Regions from separate parts of the Candidatus Clostridium stratigraminis genome, predicted to be linked through region 1. Evidence: riboswitches for the same ligand, from Rfam matches in the RefSeq annotation. Region 1 holds a riboswitch; the other holds the start of a gene.
The links. A riboswitch is a leader RNA that binds a small molecule or an ion and turns the genes downstream of it on or off. The one in region 1 is predicted to bind cobalamin.
Positions count from the first base shown of each region.

Region 2: it holds a riboswitch for cobalamin, as region 1 does, so the genes downstream of both, ACJDUG_RS05235 (cobyric acid synthase) here and ACJDUG_RS02135 (ECF transporter S component) in region 1, are expected to answer to the same signal.

Region 1 covers NZ_JBJHZZ010000001.1:424,666-437,157, reverse strand. The annotation lists gene ACJDUG_RS02150 (FecCD family ABC transporter permease) at 1-969, opposite strand, end outside; gene ACJDUG_RS02145 (ABC transporter substrate-binding protein) at 996-1,940, opposite strand; gene cobU (bifunctional adenosylcobinamide kinase/adenosylcobinamide-phosphate guanylyltransferase) at 2,079-2,669, opposite strand; gene ACJDUG_RS02135 (ECF transporter S component) at 2,682-3,179, opposite strand; cobalamin riboswitch at 3,354-3,523, opposite strand; gene mgrA (L-glyceraldehyde 3-phosphate reductase) at 3,635-4,624, opposite strand; gene deoD (purine-nucleoside phosphorylase) at 5,018-5,725, opposite strand; gene celB (PTS cellobiose transporter subunit IIC) at 6,099-7,391, opposite strand; gene ACJDUG_RS02115 (PTS sugar transporter subunit IIB) at 7,524-7,829, opposite strand; gene ACJDUG_RS02110 (PTS sugar transporter subunit IIA) at 8,027-8,338, opposite strand; gene ACJDUG_RS02105 (sigma-54-dependent transcriptional regulator) at 8,609-11,296, opposite strand; gene ACJDUG_RS02100 (DUF438 domain-containing protein) at 11,707-12,456, shown strand.
Region 2 covers NZ_JBJHZZ010000002.1:185,142-197,633, forward strand. The annotation lists gene lplA (lipoate--protein ligase) at 1-688, shown strand, start outside; gene ACJDUG_RS05220 (alpha/beta hydrolase) at 779-1,555, opposite strand; gene ACJDUG_RS05225 (putative ABC transporter permease) at 1,690-2,127, shown strand; gene ACJDUG_RS05230 (CBS domain-containing protein) at 2,214-2,642, opposite strand; cobalamin riboswitch at 2,950-3,155, shown strand; gene ACJDUG_RS05235 (cobyric acid synthase) at 3,403-4,926, shown strand; gene cbiB (adenosylcobinamide-phosphate synthase CbiB) at 4,923-5,861, shown strand; gene ACJDUG_RS05245 (pyridoxal phosphate-dependent aminotransferase) at 5,910-6,953, shown strand; gene ACJDUG_RS05250 (cob(I)yrinic acid a,c-diamide adenosyltransferase) at 7,104-7,643, shown strand; gene ACJDUG_RS05255 (cobyrinic acid a,c-diamide synthase CobB) at 7,678-8,988, shown strand; gene ACJDUG_RS05260 (hypothetical protein) at 8,999-9,592, shown strand; gene ACJDUG_RS05265 (substrate-binding domain-containing protein) at 9,797-10,729, shown strand; gene ACJDUG_RS05270 (sensor histidine kinase) at 10,719-12,197, shown strand; gene ACJDUG_RS05275 (response regulator) at 12,194-12,492, shown strand, end outside.

The DNA.
Region 1 (12,492 bases):
TTCAGCAGGAGGAACAATTGACCGGGCTAAGGTATCACATAAGATTAAAAATATTGCACCCATAGATGCTGAAAAAGGTACAACTATTCTATTATCTGAACCTAATGCTAATCTTACTACATGTGGTATTATAAGTCCTACAAAACCAATTATGCCGCTGAAGGATACAACAGCACCTACTATAATAGTACTAACAGCTATTAAAATAACTTTTACCTTATAAACTTCTACCCCAAGATTTTGAGCGCTTTCCTCACCCAACATCATCATATTTAAATCTTTTAAAAAAAAGCAAATAATTACTGTACCTAAAAATACAATGGGAGCGAGTACATAAATACTTTTCCAATTTCCTGCAGAAACACTTCCCATTGTCCACATTACAATTTTTTCTATTTCATTTCTCTTAAATATCATAATTAAGGATATTATGGAAGAAAGTAAGAAATTCATAGACACTCCAGCCAGCATAAGTGTTACATCTGATAGCTTGTTTCCTAGCCTTGCTATGTTTAATACAAAGAAAGCTGTGAGTATTGCTCCCAAAAATGCACTTACAGTTGTAAGTCCCATGCCTAAGGTGTTTGCTGCTGCTCCAAAGGCAATGGAAAGAGCAGCTCCTAAAGCTGCCCCAGAGGAAACTCCAAGCACATAGGAATCAGCCATAGCATTTTTAAATATACTCTGATATGCAGCTCCTACTACAGATAAGCCCATACCTACTAAGGCTGCCAGGATAATTCTTGGAAGTCTTAAATTTAAAACTATTATCTTTGAACTTTCTTTAATGCCGTATGTAGAAATAAGGGAATTTAAAAAGGGAATTTTATTAAAAATAATCCTCGCTGTATCCTTAAAAGAAATGTCTACAGCCCCAAAATTAACTGCTCCAACTGCCAATGCAATTAGCACTATTATTGATAAAATAAATATATTTACATAAGATTTCCTTTTGTATACATAAGACATTTACGATTCCTCTATTTCTATTTGTTTTATTTAAAAAGTTCTGGATGAATTAATTTTGCCATTGCTTCTAAACCATCTGCTAGTCTAGGTCCTTGACGATTTATTAAGTTATCATCTATTTCAAGTAATTTATTTTCCTTAACAGCCTTTAAATCTTTGTATCCTGCAGTGGCTTCTATGCCCTTTTTAGTATCAAAAAACTTAGAGCAAATCATTATATCAGGATTCTTACTAACAAGCTTTTCTACGCTGTAATTCCAGCCTTCAACGTCATTCGCAGCATTTGTTCCGCCTGCAAGTTCAATCATTTGACCAATAAATGTACCTTTCCCAGAAGTAAAATCACCGCTTTGGCCATAACCTACTACATAATATACAGATGGTTTTTTGGCATCTTTAACCTTATCTTCAACTTCTTTAACCTTTGCCTTCATACCATCAATAATTGTATTAGCTTTATCTTTTGCATTTAATACCTCAGCTATGCTGTCAATGTTCTTATAAGTTGCGTCAAAGCTTTGTTCTCCAGAATAAACTATAACCTTTATGTTTAAATCCTCAAGTTTTTTTACAGTGTCCTTTGAAGTTATATCAGATACAAATACAACATCTGGTTTTAAGTCTATAATCTTTTCTTCACTAGGATTTGTTAAGTTTCCAATTGAATTAACCTTAGTTACTTCGGATGGATAATCGTCATAATCTGTTCTACCAACTAATTTACTTCCTTTTCCAAGAGAATATATTATCTCAGTAATACTTGGTGAAACAGATACTATCCTCTCTGGTTCCTTATCTAAAGAAACCTCTCTCTTAAATGCATCTGTAATCTTTAAAGGATACTTTGTATTACTTACTTCTTTATTAGTCTGATCAGCCGCTGTATTAGCTGTATTTTTAGTGCTGCAGCCTGTAAGTGTAACTGCAAAAACTAATATTAATGACATTATTAAACTGATTAACTTTTTCATATCTACTTTTATTCCTCCAAAATATATTATTAATTTATTCTTATGATAAATTTTTTTAGTAAAAATTAATATTATCAGAAATATTTATTTTTAATTTTTCTAGCAGCATGCAGTATACATTATTGTAAAATAATGTACTTATTTAATTTTCATTTCAATACCACAAACAACTAAATAAACTTCCTCTGCTCTACTTGCAATATATTGATTTACTCTACCTGCGATGTCTCTGAAAACTCTTCCAAGTACTGTTTCAGGTACAACACCAAAGCCTATTTCATTTGTAACAACTATTACAGTTAGGCTAGTTTCTTTAACTGCATCTATAAAAGTCTCAAATTCCTTAATAATTCTTGTTTCTATTTCAGCTAATCTTTCATTAGTAATAATTTCTGTAATGTTAGCAGCATCTGCGGCATCATCAAAGGTCGTTCCAACTATATCAAACAGCAGATTAGTCATCATTATAGTAGCACAATCCAGTAAAATGCCCTTATGTTTTTTACTTGCCTTAAATACTTCTGGTGCTAAATTCTTATAGCCTTCAAAGGTGTCCCAATTTCTTGGTCTCTGGGCTCTATGTTTCTTAACTCTGTCCTTCATTTCCTCATCGAAAACTATTGAAGTTGCAATATAAAGCACAGATTCATTTATATCTCTAGCCATTTTTTCTGCAAAGCTGCTTTTTCCGCTTCTTGCTCCTCCAGTTACTAGACAAAGTTTACCCATTCCCTTTTCCTCCTACTTTAATAAGAATCTTTCTTTAATTTGTTTTGGCAAAAATACATATACTGCTTCTGCTATTACTACATTTGCAAGGGTTCCTGCAAGTAATGGTGGTGCATAAGCAAATGCGCCAAAGCCTAGTAATGGAGTTGTCAATAATAATCCAATGCCAACATTAAAAATAAGTGCAGTTATTATTCCACCTGCCCTTGCTGCCCAAATGTTAATTTTCTTCTCTAAATTTATTTGTACTATATTAAAGAAAAACATTGTAAGAGCCATTGAAAACATTGTAATTATATGAACCGGTACTGTAAGAGGGAAACCCGAGGTAAGCGCGGTTAAAAAATGTCCACCAGCTCCAAGAACCGCTCCATACCATGGTCCAAGTAGTAGTGCTCCTAAAAATGCTGCCATGGAATCAAAGGCTATGCTTCCAAAAATCTTTATATTGCTTCCAACAAAGCATAGTGCAATTAGCATTGCACAAGTAACAAGCTTCCTTATTTTCATAAAAATGACCCTCCAATACTAAAATACAATTAAATAAAAAAACCTCTACAAACCTGTAGAGGAAGTTTAATGGCTTAAGACTCTAGAGTAATCTAATTAAAATAAAAAGCCCACATAAAAGTGGGCATAATAAACCTTAATGAGATTTCTCAAACCACTTCCCTTCCCTCCGAAGGATTAGTATTGTCCAAGGCAGGTCTCCTGGCTCACGGGTCAATCTCTTCCCACCTTCCCGGCTGTTAACCAGTGGTTAGGATTCGTATCCGTATACAGTAGCGGGGGCTGTAGTGGATTTTCACCACTTTCCCTTTTAAACTAAGTGTACCTAGGGCATCGTATTTAATTGTTTACAAGTTAATAATAGCATTACCTCTAAATAGTGTCAATAAAATTTACTTATTTTAAATCATAGTTAAAAGCTCACTTAATAATATATGATCTTATGATATTATTTCTTATTTAAGTATTTCATCAATTATACTAAGTTCTTCACTTGAAAATTCTAAGTTATTTAAGGCTGCCACATTATCTTCAATTTGACTTACCTTACTTGCACCAATAAGTGCAGAAGTTATACGACCTTCACGAAGTACCCAAGCAATTGCCATCTGAGCTAAGCTTTGACCCCTGGTCGTAGCAAGTTCATTAAGCTTACTTACCTTTATTAACTTTTCCTCAGTAATTTCCTTATTGTTTAAAAACTGTGATGGCCCAGCAGCTCTTGAATCCTTTGGAATTCCATTTAAGTATTTACTTGTAAGGAGTCCTTGTGCAAGAGGCACGAAGGCAATTGACCCTATCCCTTCTTCCTTAAGAACAGTTTGAAGCCCATTTTCAATCCATCTATCTAACATATTATACCTAGGTTGATTAATTACAAAAGGCGTGCCTAGTCTTTTTAATATTTCTGCAGCTTTCTTGGTCTGCTCAGCATTATAGTTTGATACTCCAACATAAAGTGCTTTTCCCTGTCTTACTATTAGATCTAGAGCTCCCATGGTCTCCTCTAGAGGCGTATTTGGATCTGGCCTGTGATGATAAAAGATATCCACATAATCAAGGCCCATACGCTTTAAGCTTTGATCTAAGCTTGCTACAAGATATTTCTTAGAACCCCATTCACCATAAGGTCCCGGCCACATATAATAACCGGCTTTACTGGAAATTATCATTTCGTCTCTATAAGCCATAAAATCAAGTTTTAATATTTTACCAAAGTTCTCTTCAGCAGCGCCTGCTGGAGGTCCATAATTATTTGCTAAATCAAAATGAGTTATACCTAAGTCAAAGGACTTCCTAACTATTTCTCTTCCATTTTCAAATATATCAATTCCCCCGAAATTATGCCAAAAGCCAAGAGATATGGCAGGTAATTTCAAGCCGCTGTTTCCGCAGCGATTATACCTCATATTTTCATACCTATTTTCACTTGCTATGTATGACATTTAAAAGCCTCCTTCTATTCTTTACTAAATTATTATTAAGCCTTACATGCTTGAATATTATAAAGTAATTATAATTTATTTGTGTCTATATCCCTTTCGTAACCATAACTATTGTTTAAATCTGCAGCGTTATACTTTTTACTGCAATTAATAATTATTTTAATTATATCATTTCAAGTTTGTAATTCAAATTATTATGCTTTTTTTTAAACTCTTTCAATACTATAAAAATATTCGTTCCATATAAGGTGGGTATAGAGGAGTTACTATGGTATGACAAAGACTCTCTAGTACGATACTACATTAGACTTAAAAGTGGCAATTGGAAAAATCACAGTGTTATTGAATTTTGAACATAGAAATGGGGCTATTTTTCAATAGCCCCATTTTTTCTTATGCTAATTCTAATGCAATTTCCATCATTTGAGTGAAAGATGTTTGTCTTTCCTCAGCTGTAGTGGCCTCGTGAGTGACTAAAGAATCTGATACAGTTAATATGCAAAGTGCATTAGCACCTGCACGAGCTGCATTCATATATAAGGCTGCAGCTTCCATTTCTACTGCCATAACGCCCATCTTTGCCCACTTCTTCCATGAATCTACATCATCATCATAAAATGTATCGGAAGAATATACATTTCCAACCTTTGGATCAATACCCTTTTCTTCAGCTATTTTAACTGCCTTTTTTAACAAATCCCAAGAAGCAGTTGGCGCATATGTACCAGGTAAATTATATTGACTAGCATAATTTGAATTTGTAGAAGCTGACATTCCTATAACTATGTCACGAACCTTTACATCTTCTTGCATAGATCCACAGGAACCTATTCTAATTACATTTTTAACTCCATAAAAATTAATTAGTTCGTAGGAGTAAATTCCAATTGATGGGATACCCATTCCAGTTCCCATAACAGATATTTTTTTACCTTTATATGTACCGGTGTATCCGAACATATTTCGTACTGTATTAAACTGAACAGGATTTTCCAGATAGGTTTCAGCTATAAATTTTGCTCTTAAAGGATCTCCTGGTAGCAGCACTGTTTCAGCAATAATTCCTTGTTCACTTACACCAATATGAGGTGTTGGTATCATAAATATCACTCTCCAATATTAAATAATAGTACCCAAATTCATTATAACAATTGCTTAATAATGTATGAATACCCAAATCGTATTATAATTATAAGTTATATTGCAACAAATAACCATAGGCATACTACAATTATTTCTTAAAAATTACAAATTATTATATAACATTGCAAGGATTTTGTATAAAATTTATATTATTTGTGTTAAAAATATATAAAAACAATAATACGCAAGAAGTAAATTAAAACTTTTTGTGCATTATTGTTTTATATTTTAAATTAGGTCGTACTGCTTTTTTCATTATATAGATTAATAATTCTTTATTTCAGTTTAAGTCTATATTTCTTATGAGTTATTATTCTAACAGTTATTTAATTTATATATTTAATGAGTTTGAAGCTTTATTAGCTTCTGTCTCCCTTGCTTGTTTTTCTGATAATGCTACAAATGGAATATAGATTAAAATACCTATTGCTAAATTTACTAACTGCAGGATTATTCCCATTACTGAGCCAGTTGCTAAGAATCCACTAAGTAGAGGCGGCATTGTCCAAACTACCAATGCAATTGTCTTTGGAACTATGTGAGCTGCCATTGCTGCATAACTTACAATAGTTAGCACTAAAGGTGTGAGTATAAATGGGATAACGTAAATTGGATTTAATACAAGCGGCATACCAAAAAGTACAGGTTCATTAATATTAAATATTGAAGGAGCCAAGCCTAATTTTGCTTTTGCTTTGTTTTCTTCTCTCTTGCCTACTATAAAAATTGCAACAAGTAAACAAATTGCAGTTCCTGCACCTCCCATATAAACAAAGGTATCAAAGAAGGAAGATGTTATTATATTAGGTGCTGGCTTACCAGCTGCGAAGGCGTCAACATTTGCACTCATTAAAGGCAAGAATATTGCAGTTGTAATTGGAAGTAAAATATTTGCTCCATGTAAGCCAAAGAACCATAATAGATGAAGTAAGAAAACAACTAGTAAAGCTGCTCCTAAACTGCTTGCAAGTCCTAATAATGGCTTTTGAATAAGAGTAAAGATATAATTATGAATATCCGGAACACCTATATCTGTAAGAACAATTCTTAAAACACAGAAAACAACTAGAGTAATCATAGAAGGAAGTAATGCAGCAAAGGACCTTGAAACTGCAGGCGGAACCCCATCAGGCATTTTAATAACGAGTTTTTTGTTACCCATAAGTTTTACAAAAATTTCAGTAGCAACTAAGGCCACAAATAAAGCAACAAACAGTCCTTGTGCCCCTAAGAAAGCAAATGGTATTGCCCAGTCCTTTGCTGATCCAGCATAAAGCATTAATAAGGAGGCAAAGGAAACAACTCCAGCTGAGAGTCCGTCTTTTTCATAGGATTTAGCTAGGTTATAACTTACAGTAAATACAACTAAGAGTGACATTACCGCAAATGTACCATTCCATAAGTTGCCGCCAAAGCTATTCCATTGATCCCCAAAAATGCTCTTCATGAAGTCAGCCCAGCCTGGTATAGGCAAGTTATTGAACAGGACTGCCAGAGAACCAACTATAATCAAAGGCATAATAGCAACAAAACCATCACGAATAGCCACAAGATGTCTTTGAGAGCCTACTTTACCTGCAAAAGGCACAAAGTACTTTTCCAGGAATTCCATAATCTTTTTCATTCTAATTCCCCCTGTTTTATTAATTAATATAATTTCATAAGCACTTGGCTTAATGATAACTATTGGATTTTTGGGTCCTTGAACTCTAGTATAGTTTGATAATTTTACCATTGTTTAGATAACTATTTTTAACTATTTAAAAAGGCTTAGTGCATAATTCAAAACCTTTTCTCCATTCATCATTCCATAATCTATACTATTTATTACATCAACTACTATTCCCTTTGGCTCGTAAGCAGTTTTATATTTGTTTAGTAAAAACCTTACCTGAGGACCAAGAAGTAAAACATCGGTATCATCTATGTGATGTTTTAGTTCTGCTTCTGCCACTGCTATTATCTTGGCTTCTACTCCAAGCTTTGCAGCAGCTTGTTCCATCTTTACCACCAATAAACTGGTAGACATTCCAGCACCACATACAAGAGTAATTCTTTTCATTACATTATCCCCCTTTTTTGTAATATATTACTTTACAATAATATTAGCAATTATTGTGCCAAAACACTGTTTTTTAAAAATTTTTTTATTTTGTAGCTTTAGACATTAATTGATACCCATAGTTTTTTGTTTTAAAGCTAGTGTTTTATTTATTGATTAGTGTTTAGCTACTTTAGATTAGTGTTTTGCAAAGCTGTTTACTGTTTTAAAAATCTTTCATACATATCTACAAATTCCTGAGCTATATCCTTTATTGTAATAGCATTCATTAAATGATCCTGGGCATGAACCATAAGTAAACTTACCTCCATTGATTTACCTGCTGCCTCATTTTGAATAAGTCCAGTTTGAACCATATGAGCCTCTCCTAAATTGTCGTATGCTTTTGAAAGGGCTTCTCTTGCCTCAGCTATTTTCCCTTGTTTTGCAAATTGTATTGCCTCCATGGAGTGACTTCTGGCATCTCCTCCATTTACTATAATTTTAAATATTATTTCTTGATAATCCATGTCTACCATCCTTTCAAATTCCCTATGATTTATTAATATTTAGTTTTAATATTCCTTTCTTGATAGCTTTAAAAAATTCTTTTGAATTAAATTTAACTTGGCTTTTTATTATATTAATAGGCTGCTAATTTTCTAATATCCGGTATTTACCTTCAATATTAACTTTTATCTTTATTAATACATAAGCAATTAGTATGCCAAAACACTATTAATTGGTTATATATAAAAAATGAATGGTGAAAAAAATAATGCGGAAATATCCGCACTTTTCTATGTATAACTTTTTGTATTTAAATAGCTCATAATATAGCAAATTTCATCTTCTACTATCTTTATATTATATTTTTTATTTAAGTAATCACATACTCTACTAACAATACTATATAGCTCTGGATTGTCCTTTATATATTCCTCACTTTCTTCAAATTCTATAATTGCTCCGCCAATCTTAAGTCTATCAATCATGCAGCCCATATGAAGTGTAATTCCTATTAAAATATCAGTATCTATTTTCATATTAAGCTCTTCTTCTACTTTTAAGATTATTCTCCTTATATCCTTAAAAACTTCACTACCATCTACATTCCTAAGCTGATGCTTTAAAGTATCTCCCATCTTCATATAGGTAGTTTCCATATCGATAAGCTCCTGCAAAGAACTAAGTGCAGATTTGTTTAACACATCATATAATCCAAATTGAGGAACATTAAAATTTACACTAAAGGTACTAACTATTGAGATCAAATTCTTGTCTTTTAAAAGCTTATTAATCCTTGTATTTATATTTTCTTTATCAATTAAGTTTACAGGTATTATTTCTAAAAGCCCTCTATCAAACTCAAGCTGCTCCTCTAGAAAGCTCTTTATTGTTAGCGCACTTCCTTCTCCAGTAGTACATATGGTTAATATTGCAAGCTTTGGTGCTGATTCCACTTCAAACTGATTTCTTATAGAATCATTTTCTATAAGGCTATTGACATTTAAGGTATCTTTAAACACTTCCTCTAAGGAATACCCAAGCATAGACTTTCTTGCGGCCTCAATAACATGAAGGGTGCTGACTAAGGGAATTGTTTTAGTATTAATTCCAAATTCCTTTTGCAGTTCCTCACCAAAGGTTGTAAGGGAACCCATGTCAACTAAAAGAAGTATATCTGAAGTTATGTTCTCAGCTTTTATGTGATTTTTTAGCCTATGAAGTACCTGCTGAGGTTTTTCCTCCAAAGGTGCGTTTATGCCAATTACCTGCTTAATATCCAATAATTTATTTGCTACCTCTGCAATGGAGGTTGCTGTTGAATTACCGTGAGCTACTACTATTACGCTTACTTCTTCCTGCAGCTTTATGTTTTCCTTTTCATCATAAGCAAGAAACATGGTTAAGAATCCTGCCTCATCTATTGGCATAGTAACTCCTAGGTTTCTTTCGATAATTTTCAAGCATTCTAATGCTGCTGCAAATTCCTCACTATGCTCCGTCCTAATCCTATTAAGCTGCGGATTTATTATTTTTCTATTCCTCTTTATTCTTTCAATTGAGTTTGAAATATGTACAGCAATACCATAGTATACCTTTTGACTTAGAATTCTTTTTAGCCTATCTTCACTATAACTTACGATTTGAACAGCTGCGTCTATAACTTCTTCACTAATTACATTTTCAAGAGAAGAAATATCTTTTTTTCTATTTACATTAAACAAATATTTGGCAAAGTAATCTTCAATATTTTTTTCCATTTCCTTTTCAAGTTCATCTCCGCTTAAACCCCTGCCTCTTAGCTGATGTACTCTATAATCAATCATTTCATAAATGTTTTCTTCCTTGTCTTCTTCAAAGAGGCTATTATCTTCGCTATTGTCAAAAATACAGTATCTTTTATTTATTCCAATTAGCTTATTCCATATCTGTCTATGTTCAGTCTCTTTATAGAGTCCGTCTTTTATATAGCTAGGAAGTTCTCTGCTATTTATCATTATGCTTCCTTTTTTCCTGGAAACATAATCAGCATAAGCTTTTGCACAGGCAAGTTGAATATCAGTTTTAAGCTGTCCTACATTATTGGTACAATTATAGCTTAGAAAAGCTCTCATAGAATTAACTGAAACCATTATTTCTCTATCTAATCTTGAGGATTCCTCTCTAAAGAAACGGCTTATTAAGTAGAATCTCTCTTCCAAACTTCTTTCTTGGAGCCCAGGAATACGTATTATCATTGGAATTCTTCTAGTAAAGGTTCGTAGGAGGACTGAATCTGGATTTTCGGTTGTTGCTGAAACTATAAGTACATTTGCTTTCCTATCCTGTTCTGTTTCTCCTAATCTCCTAAAGCTACCCTTGTCCATAAAGGTAAAAAACATTTCCTGTCCTTCGGGAGGCAGTCTGTGAACCTCATCTAAAAATAGCATTCCTCCATTAGCCTTTTCAATCAGCCCCATTTTATCAGAATCTGCACCAGTATATGCACCCTTTTTTGTTCCAAAAATCTGGCTTATTAGAAGCTGTGGGGTATTTGCATAATCAGCACAATTAAAGGTTACAAATGGAGAATCTAATTCCATCTTTTTCATCTCGATAGCATATTTATGTATTAATCCAGCAAACATTGATTTCCCAACGCCGGTATCTCCAAGAATGAGGATGTGCATCCCCTTTGGAGGATAAAGTATTGCTGCCTTGGCTTGTTCTACAGAGGAAAATAAACTTTGATTTTGCATAGCAAACTTGTCAATTTGAGTAACTTCAAGCTCTCTTTCAGCTCTCTCTAATATTTTAAAAAGCACTGGTCTTCCGCTGCTTTTAGACACTTTTCCTTCTTCACATAATCTATTTAAATCATTGCTAACGTTGGCTCTGCTTAAGTTTAATTCTTCAGCAATTTCAAGTGCACTTATCCCATCGTAACTTGTATTTGCCATAAGCTCCTTAAGCTTTTCATAAATAACCTCAATTCTCTTCATTCCCCTTCCCCCTTTATCCTTATTCTACCTAATCCTCAAAACTTTTGCATTACTTTTTTCTCGGGTCTTGGGTTCTTGGGGACGGTTAACATCTTCTTCCTGTTTTTATTTTTGGCTTTTGGCAAGATTAACATCTTTTTTCATTTTGCCTTGGGTCCTGGGGACGGTTAACATCTTCTTCCTGTTTACTTTTGATTAGGTGATTAGGGACGGTTAAGTAGTTTTTCATTTCTTTAGGTATTGCTAATAATTTTCTCTTCTTTCACTTGAGTAAAGTTCTCATTTGTTATGGGAACTAGAATTTTAGTTAAATTTGATTGAAATCACATTTTATATTGACTACAGTCACAGATATTATTGATTAAAAAAACTATAATTTAATTAATAAATGAATTGGAGGAGATTGTGGAATGAATAAAATAGATAATTTAGTAGAATTATTACAAAAATTAAACTCAGGCGATATAACACCAGAACTAAGACAGAACGCTTTAGAAATGGTTAAAACTGTTGATCCTTTAGAATTATCATTAGCAGAACAAAAAGTAATTGAAAATGGAACTAAACCTGAAGATTTGAGGCATCTATGTGATATTCACATGGAGGTTTTAAAGGATGAATTAAATAAATTAAAGGTGAGCTTAACACCAGATCACGTATTAACTACATTAATTGCAGAACATGATGAAATATTGAAGCGATTAACAATACTTGAAGATATAAATAGTAGAATTCAAAAAATGGAGACTTTTGATAATAATTCTGGATTGTTCAAAGAACTTTTAGAAGTAGCCATTGAAATTCTAGGAGCAGAACCACATCATAAAAGAGAAGAAGATGTGCTTTTCCCTGAACTAGAATCAAGAGGAGTTACGGGACCAACAAGAGTAATGAGAATGGAGCATGACTTGTTAAGAGCTAAAAAGAGAGAAATTAAGTCCCTAGCTGAGAATGTAGGTTCAATGAATTTTATGGAGTTTAAATCTCAATTGGATGAGGCAGCTAAATATTTAATATTCAACCTCAGAGATCATATTTATAAGGAAAATCATATTCTTTATCCTACTTCAATCGAGACTCTTTCAGATAAAAACCTTTGGATTACAATGAAAGAAGCTTGCGATAATATTGGCTACTGCAGCTTTACCCCCGGCAAGTAATGGCTAAATATTATTAGTTGTCTATGTCACCTCAAT
Region 2 (12,492 bases), on a different contig from region 1:
TCAAAAGTATATTGAACCAATACTTAAGGCTTTAAATGACATAAATGTCCATGCTGAATTTAACAGCAGAAATGATCTTGTTATTGAAGGAAAGAAGTTCTCGGGAAATGCTCAGTGTATGAGTAATGGCTATACCCTCCATCACGGGTCTCTGCTTTTTAATACTGATTTTGAGCAAATGGTAAGGTGTATAACTGTAGATGATTATAAAATTATTTCAAAGGGAATTAAGTCGGTTCGTGAGAGGGTAACAAATATTTCTGAACACTTAGCTAAGCCTATGGATGAATTAAGCTTTAAAAAGCTTATGGTAAATAGTATTATGAATGGCTCAGAGAAGGAATATAAATTAACTAAAGAGGATCTAACTAGAATTGAGGAAATAGCTAGGGAAAAGTTTCAAAGCTGGCAGTGGAATTATGGGACCTCACCGAAATTTAATATAACAAAAACAGGACGTTTTAAAGGTGGAAAAATAGAGTTTAAGCTGGATGTAAATAAGGGAATTGTTGAAAGCTGCAATATCTATGGAGATTTCTTTGGCTTAATTGATATTTCTACCATATGTAGTGCCTTAATTGGCGTAAGCTATAATAAGGAAAGTATAAGGGAAGCCTTATCAAAGCTTGATTTGCATAACGCTTTTTATAATATCAATTTCGAGGAATTACTTGATATAATCTGTTAGAATAGTTTATGTGGCACGGGGAAGTATCTAGTGCCTCATTGGGAGGTATGTGGCATTAGAAACGCCCCTATGCCGCATCGCCTCTTTATCTTATAAAGGAAGCCACTTTAAAACCTTTTGTATTTCTGCATCCCAATAATCCCAGGTATGTTCACCAGAGCCTTCATTATAGGTAAAATCTATGTTAGTTGTTTCTATAAACTTTTTAAAGTTTTGGTTAATTCCATAGAGGAAGTCTTCTGTCCCACAGCATTGATATAATTTTGGCTTTGGTTCTTTGGAAATTAAAAGTTTTTTTGCGAGGAAATAAAGGTCATTCTCACTTCCTGCTAACATGCTTAAGTCACCGAAAATATTATATAACCCAGCGTTATCAGTATCATCCACCGTAGAAACAATTTCTGTCATATCAAGTGCGCCCGAAAGACTTGCTGCAGCAGCATATTTTTCAGGACAGCTTAGAGCAATTTTAAATGCTCCGTATCCCCCCATGGAAAGTCCTGCTATAAAGTTATCTTCTCTTTTTTCGCTTAAGGGAAAAAACTGCCTTGCTATCTTAGGTAATTCCTCAGCTATGTAGGTAAAATATCTTTCTCCATTCTTCATATCTGTATAAAAGCTTTTTCCGGCATCAGGCATTACAACTGCAAGTCCCATTGAATCTACATATCTTTCTATAGAAGTCTTTCTCTGCCAATCAGTATGATCTCCAGATAATCCATGAAGCAAATACAAGGCTTTATATTTATTAGAAGCAAATGATCCTTCCTTGCCTATTTGAGAAGTCTTATTTTGAGGCAAAATCACGTAAATAGATGTGTTCATGCCAAGTACCTCTGAAGAAAAGTTACAAGTAATAAATGCCATAAATTTAAACCTCCTTTAAATCATTACAATTATTAACATTATATAATTTAAGAAATAATAAAACAATAAATTAAATATAGTTATCAAGGTTATACTAATTGTACAAATAATTGAATGCTTCGGAGGTGTCTAGAATGAAGAAACTAGCTGTCTTAGGCTTCATTATGGGTATGCTTTATTTTACTGCTGAAGGTTTTTGGAGGGGGTGGACTAATATTTCAATGCTTTTTGTGGGTGGCTTATGTGCTGTTCTTATAGGTTTGTTAAATGAATTTCCAAAGCGGTATAAGTTTAAAATTTGGCAGCAGTGCCTACTTGGAACCTTAATAATTGTTTCAATAGAATTTATTTCTGGATTTATTTTAAATATTTGTCTAAAATTAGATATTTGGGATTATTCAAAACATTATGGAAATATCATGGGACAAGTATGCATTACATACACTATTTTGTGGTTTATAATAACTCCTGCTGTTATTTGGCTTGATGATTGGTTAAGATGGGAAATATATGGTGATGGGGCGCACTATAATTTAAAGCAGGTATATAGAGACTTAATAAAGTTGAAATAGTAGGCAAAATTCTATTATAAATAGTAATGTAAAAATCAACATTGGTAATGTTGATTTTTACATAAGATGGAGTTTTCAGTATAGGGCTAAGCAAGTAGTTGATGCCGGAATACCTTATACATTTTATTATAAAAATAAGTTAATATGTCTGATCTCTTTATAATTCCTATAAATACATTATAATCATCTACCACTGGGACAAAGTTTTGGCTTATGGAAGTTACAAACAAATCTTCTATATTAGCATCAATGTGGACTGGTCTAATATTAGAATGAACTGGAATCTCGTAAATCTTTATTTTTGAGGTGTTTTTTATATCTAAATTTGAGTCATCTTTTAGCTTCCAAAGAAGGTCTCCTTCCGTCAGGGTACCAACATATCTACCTTTGTCATCTAAAATAGGAATAGCAGTATAGGTATGATATTCCATTCTCTCAATAGCCTGTCTCATGGTATTACTGGATTTTTCAAAAACTACATCTGTTTTTGGTGTTAAGAAAAATGCTATATTCATAATTATTAACCTCTTTCTTAAAATAGTAATTTCAATATTCTTCATTAAATAGCGACAAAACAAATAATAAATTACATATATTACTAAATCTTCGATATATATATCTTACATACTGAATACGACAGTTTTGTGTAGAAATTATTAACCCTTTGTAAAACTGTATATTTAATAGAAATAGCAACCACATTACTATATGAAGATGAGTTTGAAAATATGAGATAAGATGTTAATAAACAAATGTGTTAATATATGAATCAAATGGACAATGTCATTGACATAATTATTAATATAAGTTAAGCTAAAATTACAAGTAAATACTAACTTAGGTGCCTGTTATCAGGTGAAAAGGGAATGCGGTTTAAATCCGCAGCAGCCCACACGCTACTGTAAGTGAAGACAACCTTTAGTAATACCACTCTAACTTTATGTATGAAACTTAACATACTTATGAGAGGAAGGTTAAAGGGAGAATGATGCACAAGCCAGGAGACCTGCCTATGTTATGGTTAATAAAGCTTTCGGTGGGAGAGGTATTTTTGAAGTAAATTTCCGACGTAATGTCGGTTTTTTTATTTTGAAGGTAGTGTGCGATGAAAGCTCACTATTTTTTATTTTGAGGAATAATGGATAAAAAATCAGTGGGGACTGTCCCTGGTGGTTAATTTTTTGTAAAAGCTAATATTGTTTTATATAACAAAGTTTTATCCTATAAAGAAAATATATATTTATTATTCAAAATTTAGTTAAAAGGTGTGATAATATGGCAAATATAATGATTCAAGGTACCGCCTCTTCTGTTGGGAAAAGTATTTTAGTAGCTGCTTTAGGAAGGATATTTAAGCAAGATGGCTACAAGGTTATACCTTATAAATCTCAGAATATGTCCTTAAATTCTTATATAACATTAGATGGCAAGGAAATGGGGCGAGCTCAAGTATTGCAAGCCTATGCTTGCGGCCTAGAGCCAGAGGCTTATATGAACCCTATACTTTTAAAGCCTACTTCAGACAAAGAATGCCAGATAGTTGTTAATGGTAAGGTTTATGGTAACTCTGATGCAATTGGATATCATAATTTAAAAGTTGAGTTTAAGGACATGTTAAAGGAGCAATTTGAGGAATTAGAAAAAAACTTTGATATTATAGTGATGGAGGGTGCTGGAAGCCCTGCTGAAATAAATTTAAGGGATAGGGACATTGTAAATATGGGAATGGCCGAACTTGTTGATGCTCCTGTACTTTTAGTAGGAGATATAGATAAGGGTGGTGTATTTGCTTCACTAGCAGGAACATTATTGCTTCTAAATGAAGATGAGAGAAAGAGGATAAAAGGAACTATAATAAATAAATTTAGGGGAGATGTGGAAATATTAAAACCAGGTATTGAAATGATTGAAGATATTATTCATGTTCCTACTCTTGGGGTAGTTCCATATTTTTCACTTTCTCTTGAAGATGAAGATGGAGCCATTGAATTTAATAAAAGTATTACAGCGCCAATTGATGTTGCAGTTGTTAAGCTTTATCATATATCAAATTTCACAGATTTAGATGCCTTAAAGCTAGAGGAAGATATTTCTGTAAGATTTATTACTAGTGTAGAAGAATTTGGGCATCCAGATTTACTTATTATTCCTGGAAGCAAAAATACTATAGCTGACTTAATGGCACTAAGAGAAAATGGACTTGAAGAAAAAATAGTGGAGTATAGCAAAAGTGGTACTATTATCGGTATTTGCGGTGGCTATCAAATGCTAGGCAATACAATAAGGGATCCTTTTGAAGCAGAATCGAAATTTAAAGAAATCGAAGGTATGAAGCTGTTAGATGTTGATACGATTTTTGAAGAAGAAAAGATAACTACAAGAATAAAGGCCAATATTAACTCACAAAAAATAAAAAGTAATATATTAAAATATTGTAATCACGAAGAAGATAGAATTGAAATTTATGGCTACGAGATACATATGGGAATAACCAATTATGGCATTGATACTGAGGCCCTTTTTAATATAAACAATAAGAATGAACAAAAGGCAAATTATAAGGATGGCGCAATTAGTAAAAGTGGAAATATAATGGGAACCTATATCCATGGAATTTTTGACAGCATTTATTTTAGAGAATATATATCTAATATGTTAAGAGAAAAAAAGGGTATAAACTTGAAACAATCCTCAATATATGAAAACTTAAGAGAAAAGGAGCTGGATAAGCTTGCGGATATTGTAAGAAGCTCTATTGATATTGAAGGCATCTATAAGCTTATGGGAATCAAAAGATGATAGATATTATTTTAGCAGTAGTCCTTGATTTTATAATAGGAGACCCTTATTGGTTTCCTCATCCTGTAATATATATAGGAAAACTTATAAGTATCCTTGAGAAAAAAGCAAGAACATTAGCAAAGCATGAAAAGACTCTAAGGGTTTATGGTGGAGTTATAGTTATAATTGTTGCAGGTTTGAGTTTCTTAATTCCTTATAGCTTATTAAGGCTTGCAAAGCCTTTTCCTTTAATTTATCACATTATAAATATATTAATTATTTGGACTACTATATCAGCAAGATGCCTTCATAAGGAAGCTGCTAAAATTTATGAAGCTCTCAAGAACAATGATATTGAAGAAGCAAGGAAGAAACTGTCTTATATTGTTGGAAGAGATACCATGAGTTTAAATGTTTCAGAAATAATAAGAGCAGATGTTGAAACAGTAGCTGAAAATACTTCAGATGGAGTTATAGCACCGCTTCTATTTGCAATGATAGGAGGAGCACCTCTTGCAATGCTTTATAAGGGAATAAATACTATGGATTCAATGCTGGGCTATATGAATGATAAATACAAATTTATAGGATATTTTCCTGCGAAGACTGATGATTTATTTAATTTAATTCCAGCTAGAATTAGTGGAGTACTTATTTCACTTGCAGCACCTATTGCTCACGGAAATATTTATAAAAGCCTTAAGATAATGTTTAGAGATAGAAAAAATCATAAGAGCCCTAATTGTGCTTATCCTGAAGCAGCTGCTGCCGGAGCCATGAAGGTTCAGCTTGGTGGAACAAACAGTTATTTTGGTGATTTAGTTTACAAACCTACAATAGGAGATAAAATAAGGGATTTGAAGTCTATAAATATAATGGATTCAATTAAATTAATGTATGGAGCTGAGTTAATTTTAATCTGTATATACTTATTTTTTCTAAGCTTTAAGTAGATAATGCAGCAATTTTGAAGGAAAGTTTCCATGGGAGGTTTTATTTTGATTCACGGCGGAGATGTTTACACTGAAGGGCTTTTAAAGGGAATTGAGCTTATAGATTTTAGCTCAAATATAAATCCAATTGGAGTTCCAAAATCTTTTACTGATACAATTGATGAAGCATTAAAAAATATTGAAAGATATCCGGATATTAAATATAGAAAAGTCCTTAGATCACTTAGGGATTATACTGGTATTAATGAGGAGCACTTTGTTCTAGGAAACGGTGCCTCGGAAATTATTGATTTAGTTATTAGCTGTTTTAAAAGTATTTTAATTGTTGTTCCATCCTTTGCAGAATATGAAGCTGATGCTGTTAAATGGAACTGCAGCATAGAATACTCTTATTTAAATGAAGAAATGGATTTTGATTATGAAGATATTTTAATGAAGCTTCATAAAACTCAGGCTTTGATAATAGGAAATCCAAATAATCCAAACGGTAATATTATAGATAAAACTAAATTTAAAAGTATTTTAGATTTTTCAGAAAGTGAAGGAAAAACTATAATTATAGATGAAGCCTTTATAGAATTTACAGGTAAAAAAGACTATAGTTTTACTGAAGATATTAAAGAATATAAAAGTATATTTATTATAAGGGCTTTAACTAAATTTTTTGCCATGCCAGGTATACGATTTGGTTATGGAATAAGTAAAAATAAAAGGCTTCTTCAAAAAATAAAGCAAAAGCAAAATCCTTGGAATATAAACTGTTTCGCTGAACATGCGGTAAAGTATATATTAAAGGATGAGGAATACATAAAAAAATCCTTAAAGTGGATTGAAACCGAAAGAAGTTATTTTCCTTCGAGTTTGGAAAAATTAGTATTTATAGATAAGATATATTTTAGTTTTTCTAATTATATATTGTGCAGGCTAAAAGGAATAACCGATGAAGAGCTTTATAATTTCTGCATGAAAAAAGGCATAATTATAAGAAGAGCAAGCAATTTTAAAGGGCTTAATGAATACTTTGTAAGATTTGCAATAAAGGATAGAAAATTAAATAATAAGCTTTTAGAGGCTATAAAACAAATAGAATGAACCAATGGGGAACCAATAGGGACGGGTCTCATTGGCTAGAACCAACTGGAACAATCTCCATTTATGAATTTTTAAAAGTTTTAAAACAAAAATAATTATAAAAAATGTGGTATGGGGACGTTTCTATGCCACATTAAGAAAGGTGGAATTATAATGGAATTAAAAAAAGGTTATGTACAGGTTTATACCGGTAATGGAAAGGGAAAGACAACAGCTGCAGTTGGTTTGGCAGTGAGAGCTGCGGGAAACGGACTTAGAGTTTCCATGGTTCAATTTTTAAAATCTATGCCTACAGGGGAGCTTGAAAGTGCAAAGAAATTAGAGCCTAATTTTAAAATTTACAGATTTGAGAAAAAGAGGGGCTTTTTTTGGACATTGAATGAAGAGGAAAAAAGAGAGCTTAAAGAAGAAATTCAACAGGCTTTTAGGTTTTGTATGGATGCCTTAAAGGAAGAAAAATGTGATTTGTTAATAATGGATGAAGTAATGGGCGCACTAACAAATAAACTTGTTACAATTGATCAAATATTGGAGTTAATTGAGCTCAAGCCTGAGAATGTAGAGCTTATATTAACAGGTAGGGATGTACCTAAGGAAATTGCAGAGAAGGCAGATTTAGTTACTGAAATGAGAGAAATCAAGCATTACTATGAAAAGAATGTTCCGCCTAGAAAGGGAATTGAATTTTAATTATTTAAAAGATAAAAGTAAAGGGAGTAAATAGATGAAATGCATGGTTATTTCTTCGAATACAAGTGGCGGTGGAAAAACTACAGTAACCTTGGGACTTTTAAAGGCCTTAATAAATCGTGGATATAAAACTCAAAGCTATAAGGTTGGGCCGGATTATATAGACAATGCTTTTCATACTCATATAACTGGAATACCAGGTAGAAACTTGGATCTTTATTTAATGGGAGAGGCTGGAGTAAAAGCAAGTTTTTCAAGAGGCACAGGTGATATAGGAATAGTAGAAGGTGTTATGGGATTATATGATGGAATAGATATTACCCCTAAATACTCAACAGCTCATGTGGCTGAGGTGCTCAGTTTGCCTATAGTTTTAGTGCTAACACCTAAGGCGCAGGTTGCAACACTTTGCGCTGAAATAAATGGAATGAAAAGCTTTGAAAAAGTAAATATAGCAGGTATAATTCTAAATAATATTAGCGAAGATTATTATAAGCTTTTAAAAATGGCTATAGAATTACAATGTAATGCAAAAGTTTTTGGATATCTTCCAAGTGATGAAAACCTAAGTCTAAAAAGCAGACATCTTGGGTTAATACAGAGCAGTGAAATAGAAGATTTAGATAATAAAATTGAGCTCTGTGCAAAATTATTGGAAAAACATGTGGATATTGATGAGTTATTAAGACATTTTGCCATAGCTAAAAGCTATAAGGATGACTTTCACATTGAAGTAAAAGGGATAAAATCAGCTGTAGCATATGACAAGGCCTTTAATTTTTACTATAGAGAGAATATAGAACTCTTAGAAGAGGCAGGAGAGGTAATATTTTTTAGTCCTATGAAAGATTGTAGGCTTCCAGATAATGTTGATTTTATTTACTTAGGAGGAGGATATCCCGAAGTTTTTATTGACGAACTTAGTGAGAACAAAGACATGCTTCATAGCATAAAAAGCGCATTAGAAAATGGCAGTAAGTGCTATGCAGAATGCGGAGGTCTAATGTACCTAACTGAGAAAATTGAAGGGAAAGAAACAGTTGGTTTTTTAAAGGGAAAGTCATTTATGACAGACAGACTTCAAAACTTTGGATATGCATCAATTGAGGTAACTTCCAAAAATTCAATGCTAGCTCAAGGTACTATAATTAATTGCCATGAGTTTCATAAGTCCAATGTAAGTATTGATGAAGATAAAATATATACTTTAACCAAAGAAGTTTATGATGGCTCCATAAAACAGTGGACCTGCGGTTATCTAAAAAATAATACTTTAGCTGCCTATGGGCATGTACACTTTTTTGAAAATATGAATATGCTTAATAATTTGCTAAGCAAGTCTTAAGGAGAATGAAATGGGCATTTTTAATAATAGTAAATTAAAGGTTAAAATTGATAGTAAAAATGAAGTGACAACCTTCAATATTAACTACAACAAGCTTAAAAATATTGAAGATTTCAAAGTGAGTTTTTTGAAAAATTTATTAGGAAACAACTTATGTCTAGCGGTTATAGATTCGAAGCTTCAGTATAAGGAACTTAATAACTCTCTTGAGAATTTAAAACTATCACTTGAAGAGCTAAGTATACCATATGAAGAAATGATAATAAAGGAAGATGAAACAGTTAAGGTCTTAGGTATAGCTATGAAGGTTTCTAGCAGCACCAAAGCTAAAAGATGGATAATTGGCATCATTATTTCACCAGATAGTCTAAATAAGATGATGGGCATAATCAAAGATTACAACATTTATTATTATTTTAATTTTAGCAACACTGAAAAAGATGAATTACTTCAAAGAACATCGGATTATTTAAGTGATGAGGAAGAATTATTTAATAAATTTGGCTTAAGTCTATTTGATGGCATTGCCTTTCAAAATATGAATATAAAAGCTAGCAATAAATATGTTAATAATGTAAAAGATATTATAAAAGATTTTACATAAATTTATTATTATATGTATCTTATAAAGCAGAAGAGTATTTTTACTCTGCTGCTTTTTCTTTTAAAAAACATTTTTCTTATTATATTGATTATTTACTGCTAATTTATATATAATATAGTTAATAATGGAAAATAGTTATGAGGGATGAAAATGAGGAGATTCTTAAGATTTATAAGATATGTCGCTATTTTTTTACTCTTTATTATGTTTAACTTTATTCTTTTAAATAGCTTAATAGGGGAAAAAGCTGTTGAAGGATATATTAAGCCCAAAATAGTTCTTATAGCTCATGTTTATTCGAATCCCTATTGGCAGTACATTAAAATGGGTGCTGAGAAGGCAGCTAAAGAAAGAAATGCAGTCATTGATTTTCAAGGGCCTGATACTGCAAACATAGATGAAGGCATTAAATTTATAAACATGGCCTATGCTGCAAAAGCAAGCGGCATTATTGCCTATGTGCAGGATGAAAACAGGTACAAGCCTATTATTAATAGGGTAGTAGAAGGAGGAGTTCCCATTGTAACTGTGGACTCAGATGCAGAGAATAGTAATCGATTAGCTTATGTTGGTACTGATAATACGGCTGCAGGAACTATGGCTGCAAAAGAAATGATCGATAAAGTTGGTACGAGCGGAAAAGTAGGAATAATTATGGGAGGAAAAACTGTTAAAAACCAAGTGGAGCGAGTAGAGGGTTTTAAACAATACATAGATAAGAATTCAAAGCTAGCTATTTCTGAAATTGAATCTTCTGATTCATACCTTTTAGAAGCTGAGCTTGCTGCAAAGAAAATTCTAATTAATAACTGGGACATTAAGGCATTACTCTGTACTTCAGCTTTAGATGGAGAAGGAGCAGCAAAGGCAATAACTGGACTCGGTATGGAAGGAAAGGTTAAGATAATTTGTTTCGATGATTTACCTGAAACCCTTAATTACATAGAAAAGGGTATTATAACCTCTACAATTGTGCAAATGCCTTATATTATGGGGTATAAGGCTGTAAATATAATTATGGATAATATTGAGGGAAAAGAAACAAAAGGGGTGTTTCTTACTGATGTATCTGTAATTAATAAGGATAACCTTCAAGATTTTAAAAAAGAGCAAGGAAATTATTTAAATGAAAACTAGCAGTTTAAAGAGGAAGTTCATAATATTTGCCATTATTATTATTACCCCTATAGCTACAAGTAATATTATTACCATTATAATGAGCAGGAAGATTAATGAAAATTATAATATAATGCTGAGTAAAATGAGCATGACCAATGAAATAAAAAACAGTCTTAATGATTCTTTTTCTAATTTTAATAAATATATATTAACAAATTCTAATGAAAGTAAGAGGCTTTATGAGGTTAATTACAATAAGGCTATTGATAAGGTTAAACTCCTTCAATTAAATTCTGATTTAGAAAGTCAGTATATTTTAAGAGATTTATTAAATTCACTTGAAAGTTATAATGTATCTGCAGATAAAACAATTTATATATATAGTAAGAAAAGCTCAGTTGATGCATATTATGAGGATTACGTATTTACAAAGGAAATTTCATCTTACTGTAACACTTTTATTTCAAAGTTAATTGACAGCTATCTTAAATATAACAACAATATTTATAATAAACTTAAGGATAAGGAAAGGTTTGTTTATTGGGTTATGGTAATTTATATAATTACTGCTTTATCCATTAGCATAATTTATACTTTGCTCTTTATTAAAGATATTTTAAACAAGCTTAGTGAGCTTGTTGATTCCTCAAAAAAAGTTTCTTTTGGTGACTTCTCTTATAAGGAAGGTAAGAAAACCTCAATTTATGAATTAGATATATTATCTGAAGCCTTTAGTACAATGATTAATAATATTAAGAAACATATTAACTCAATAGAGGAAAACGCTAAATTAGAAAGTAAAATCAGGGATGACCGAATGAAGCTTTTAAAATACGAAAATGCCTTAAAAATGTCCCAGCTTAAGATTTTACAGTCACAAATAAATCCTCATTTTCTATTTAATACTCTTAACTGCATAAATCAGACTGCCATAAAAGAAGATGCGGCGCTGACAGAAAGCTTAATAAAATCAGTAGCAGATATATTAAGATATAGCTTAAATATGATGGATAGAGATGCAACACTTGAGGAAGAAATAAATATTACTAGAGAGTACATGTTTATACAGGAATCAAGATATAAAGATAGATTCAAATATACTATTAATATTAAAGCAGATTTAACAAAGGTAAAGGTGCCAGGAATGACACTTCAACCCTTTGTTGAAAATGCCTTTATTCATGGTATAGAGCCTAAGGAAGAAGGCGGCAATATAGATATTGATATTTATGAAAAGGGAGAAGCCTGCATTGTAGAAATTAAGGATAATGGCTGTGGAATAGATGAGGATATTTTAACTAAAATTGTTTCTAAAGAAAAATATGCAGATCATATAGGTCATACTACTGGAATGGGAATAAGAAGTGTTGTAGAAAGGCTAGAAATAATGTATGACGTAAAAAATATATTTGAGATTGAGAGCAAAAAAGACTTGGGTACAAGTATCTACCTGAAAATCCCACTTAAGGAGTTGAAATTTCTATGATAAAGCTGTTAATAGCTGATGATGAAAAATATGATAGGGAATCAATAAATCACATATTAAGTCTCTCCTTTAAAGATCTGCTGGACATTGATGAAGCCAGAAATGGAAGAGAAGCTATTGAGATATCAGAGAGGTTGAGACCGGAAATAATAATTATGGATATTAAAATGCCAGGTATTAATGGGCTTAAGGCCATAGAAGAAATAAGAAAGTTTCTTCCTAATGCCTATTTTATAATATTGACTGCATATGATTATTTTGACTTTGCAATTGAAGCTGTTAAAAATAATGTTAA